Regions from separate parts of the Abyssisolibacter sp. ZYX002 genome, predicted to be linked through region 2. Evidence: riboswitches for the same ligand, from Rfam matches in the RefSeq annotation. Region 2 holds a riboswitch; the other holds the start of a gene.
The links. Region 2 has a riboswitch for lysine ahead of P3X86_RS17650 (aspartate kinase). Riboswitches for the same ligand answer to the same signal wherever they lie in the genome.

Region 1 (2,500 bases), on a different contig from region 2:
TGATATTTCATTTAGTTGTGAGTCTAGCTCTTTAAGCACTTGAGTATTTAATGCATTTAATGATTTTGGTCTATTGAAGCTTAAAATAGCAACATTTCCTTCTACCTTCAATAATAGATATTTTGAATCCAATATAATGACCTCCCCTTAAGTTTGCATATATAATATTAAGCAATTTTCATGCCATAATTAATAAATATTATTAAAACCTGAGAATCACTGAAATACACCCAATTTATCACGTTTATCATTAATCAATCTATCATATATGATCTTACCTAGATTATTAAAACTGTTCACTTTGTATACATTATCCAGTAAAAACACTGCAATCATTGATAAAATCATAACAAATAAACATGTAAATAATATTTACATGTTTATTTGTTGTACACCCAAAAATTAAACCCTCTATTTTACTCTACTTTCTTGATAATTCAATAATTCTAAGCAAATTATGATATCACAGTTTTATCTAAAATATGTTTTTAATTTATTTTATTCTATGCTACTAATACGCCCAAGAGCTACTTTTTTTGTTGTTTTATCAATATATTGTTCTTTGCATCCTTTATACTGTGTAAAATTTTGCTTTCTTTTGATAAAAACTTATCATTGTCATATCGTTTTTATCATTATGCTTTATGCTATAAAACTTCATTACTTGACATATACTGATAATCTGTGTATAATAAAAACTCACAATAGTATAACTATGATAGAGGCGCAGAGATTATTAGTAGCAATGTGGAGCTTAGCAAGCTATGATACATAGTGAAAGGATGATTTGCCGAAACATTATTTTATGCTAAGGAATAATGTTGGGGTTAAGTTTAATAGGCTTAACACTCTCACTACGTTATGTAGTGGAGGCGCTATTATTTGACGAGAGATTCCTTTTCAGACAATAGTGCTTACTATTGTTTTTTTATTGTTACTAAACATACTAATGAGGAGGAAATCTTATGGATTTATTTATGAGTCTTTTACCCGCTATCGTAATGATAGTACTTGTGATAATCTCGCAAAAAGTTATTTTATCAATTTCAGTAGGTGTTATTTTAGGTTCTCTGATTACACATAATTTTAATATTGTATCTTCTACGAAGTATATAGGTGTCACAATGAAAGGTATTGTGACGGATTTTTCTTGGTATATGCCTATAGTAGGTTTTTTACTTCTTTTAGGAATTATCACTGCTTATTTAACTATATCTGGCTCAACAAGAGCATTTGCTGATTGGGCAGTTTCTAAAATTAAGAACAAAAAATCTGCTCAATATCTCGCATGGTTACTTGGAATCATAATTTTTATTGATGACTATTTTAATGCTCTGGTTATTGGTGAAATATCAAAACCTATAACTGACAGATACAATGTTAGTAGAGCTAAGCTTTCTTATATTATTGACTCTACCAGTGCACCTGTATCTATATTACTACCTATATCTACTTGGGGAGCATATGTTATCGGTATATTAACTGGTGTATTTGAAAAGATAGGTTATAAAACCTACAGTAGCACTACTGCTTTTTATCATCTTATGCCAATGCAATTTTATGCTATAGTTGCTCTTACAATGGTATATATTGTGATAAAATTTGATGTGAATATATTCAAAATGAAGACTTATGAAGTAAGCTCTATGAACGGAAATGATATAAGTCGCTCTGACAATAATGCTGAGTTATTTGATGTGAAAATCGAGACAGATAAAGGTAATAAGTGGGGATTAATTGTAACTATTTTTTCTTTAATCATATTGATTCTTGGGGGTATGCTATATGAAGCAAACTGGGATATAAGCAAAATGCTCACAGTAGAAATAACGCTACCACTATTTAGAGCTTCTGTTATTACCACTATTATTGCTTTACTTTTTGCAATATCTACTAGAGATATTTCAGCCAAAAAACTTTTTAAAGCAACTCTTAAAGGAATTTATTCAATGCTACCTGCTTCAATAATATTGATTTGCGCTTGGACTTTAGTAGCTGTAATCGGAGAATTAAATACAGGAAAATATCTAGCTGATCTAATAAAAGGTTCTAATATAAACCCTAGCTTCTTACCTCCAATATTATTTATTGTGGGTAGTCTTGTAGCATTTATGACTGGTACTAGTTGGGGTACATTTGGATTATTGTTACCTATAGCAGGTGAAATACTCGCTGCAAGTGACCAAGCTATGATACTTCCAGCAATGGCAGCTGTTTTAAGTGGCGCTATTTTAGGAGATCACTGTTCACCAATAAGTGATACAACTGTACTTTCAGCTACAGGAGCACAGTCAAAGCTTGATAGTCATTTTACTTCTCAGTTACCTTATGCTTTAATATCAGGTATGATAGCATTTGTTGGATATATAATATATGGATTTACTACTAACCTACTGCTAAGTTATATAGCTATAGCAACTCAATTATTACTATTTACAATTATAATCAAAAAAATTAATAAATAAAGAGAAGCAAAAGTAGCTTTTTGCTTCTCTTTTTA
Region 2 (2,500 bases):
TACGGTTGACAATGTATCATTAATAGCTAGTAGTATAATGAGTAAAAAAATAGCCTCAGGTGCTGACGCTATAGTTCTTGATGTAAAAGCAGGTAGTGGGGCATTTATGAAAAATGACGATAGTGCCTTCGAGCTTGGAAAAACTATGGTTGATATAGGCAGTAGATTAGATAGAAATACGATAGCAATAATATCAGATATGGATCAACCATTAGGAAATGCTATAGGTAATATACTTGAGGTCAAAGAGGCAATATTAACACTTAAAGGGCAAGGGCCTGAAGATTTGACTAATTTAAGTAAGAAGATTAGCACATATATGTTATTACTAAGTGGTGTTGCTGATGATGTAGAGGAAGCAGAAAGATTAATAGATAATGCTATAGAGTCAGGAGATGCGATTAGAAAACTCAGAGAGTTTGTAAAAGCTCAAGGTGGAGATGTTAGATGCATAGATGATATAGAATTATTTGATAAATCAAAATATGCTTTAGAAGTTAGAACTGACAGTTGTGGTTATATTGAAAAAATAAAAGCAGACGATATAGGAATAGCAGCATTGATATTAGGAGCAGGAAGAGAAACTAAAGAATCAGTAGTTGATTTAGCTGTAGGAATATACCTAGAAAAGAAAATAGGGGATAAGGTAGAAGCTGGTGATATTATTGCAACTATCCATGCAAATTGTATGGACAAAGCAAAAGAAGCAGAAAAAATGATACTTAATGCGTACACAATATCTGATAATAAAGTAGTGCCAGATAAGCTCATAAAAGGAGTAGTCACAAAAGATGGAATAAGGAAAATGTAAAATAAACAAGAAAATTTAAAATATATGTTGACATTTAGAAACAATATTGTTATAGTGTATTAAACGAATTGAATATTAATGTGTAACGGAGGCCGCAGGAATTATTAGTATTGCATTAGCAAGAAAGGAATTACTGCCGAAACATACTAGATATGTTGGGACTATGTTGAACAAATATAGTACTGTCTATTGTTGGTTACCCAGTCTACAATAGGAGTGCTGTTTCACATTAGGGTAAGAGAAATGATTTATGCGTGCATGAAGTCTAGAGTTCTTTTACTCTGGACTTTTTTTTATACATAAAATAACACTTTATAAAATAATAGTACGATATTTGATTCGTAAAGTTAAAGCGATAAAGCGAGGTGAAGTGTTGAATAGAGTAGTTATGAAATACGGAGGAACGTCCGTAAAAAATATAGACAATATTAAGAAAGTTGCGAAAATAATTGCAAAAAGAAAAGAACAAGGAAAGAATGTTGTAGTAGTAGTATCTGCGATGGGAAATACAACAGATAATCTTATAGATATGGCTAAACAGATTTCAAAAGATAAGATGAACACAAGAGAATTAGATATGCTTATATCTACAGGAGAGCAACAATCAATAGCACTTTTATCTATGGCAATAGAAGCAGAGGGATATAAAGCTATATCACTTACAGGGTTCCAAGCTGATATCAAAACAACAGGAGTGCATACTAAAAATACTATAAAAGATATTAATACTGCGAAACTAGAAAAATATTTAGACCAAGGTTGTATAGTTGTAGTTGCTGGGTTTCAAGGAGTAAACGAATCAGGAGATATTACAACACTAGGAAGAGGAGGTTCAGATACTACTGCTGTAGCTTTAGCAGCTATGCTAGATTGTTCATGTGAGATATATACTGACGTTGATGGTGTATATACAATAGATCCAAGGGTGTATAAAAATGCTAGAAAGCTAGATGTGATATCTTACGAAGAAATGATGCAAATGTCAAGCTTAGGAGCTGGAGTATTAGAGACTAGAGCTGTTCAATTAGGCAAACAATATGGTGTACCAATAATGGTCGCCCTAAATACAGGGATGATAAGAGGAACATATATAAAGGAGTTGAAAAAGATGGAAGAGAGAGGAGTAACAGGTCTATCTATGGCAAAAGGTGTATTGATGATAACAGTAGATAACATAAATTATAGCCCAGTAGATATATCTCATCTATTTAAACTATTAGCAACAGAAAAAGTAAACATAGATATGATAAGTCAAAATTCTCAAAAAGACGGTTTAGTGAGTGTATCATTTACTGCTGATGATGAGGATAAATATATAGTAGAAAAAGTTCTAAATAAATATTGTGCAGAAATTAAAAGTGCTGAATATACTATAGAAGAAGATATAGTCAAAATTTCTTTAGTTGGTATGGGGATGATGAATCAATCAGGTGTAGCCTCAAGAATATTTGGTGTTTATGCAGATAGTAATATTGATTTTAAATTAGTTACAACGTCAGAAATAAGCGTATCGTATGCAATAAATAAAAAAGATACAATGACGATAGTAAGCAATTTAGCTAGAGAATTTAATTTATAAAAAATATTATAGTTTGGAGGAGTTAATATGAAAGTAAATATTGCTATAGTTGGCGCAACAGGAATGGTTGGTAGGACTTTTATAAAAGTTTTAGAGGAAATGAAGTTTCC

Region 1: another riboswitch for lysine. It lies ahead of P3X86_RS02930 (Na+/H+ antiporter NhaC family protein); the one in region 2 lies ahead of P3X86_RS17650 (aspartate kinase).

What each region holds. Positions count from the first base shown of each region.
Region 1 is NZ_JARMXH010000001.1:675,699-678,198, reverse strand. Features, by position in the region: gene P3X86_RS02935 (enoyl-CoA hydratase-related protein) at 1-132, opposite strand, end outside; lysine riboswitch at 712-886, shown strand; gene P3X86_RS02930 (Na+/H+ antiporter NhaC family protein) at 966-2,465, shown strand.
Region 2 is NZ_JARMXH010000008.1:4,994-7,493, forward strand. Features, by position in the region: gene P3X86_RS17645 (pyrimidine-nucleoside phosphorylase) at 1-811, shown strand, start outside; lysine riboswitch at 890-1,041, shown strand; gene P3X86_RS17650 (aspartate kinase) at 1,182-2,390, shown strand; gene P3X86_RS17655 (aspartate-semialdehyde dehydrogenase) at 2,418-2,500, shown strand, end outside.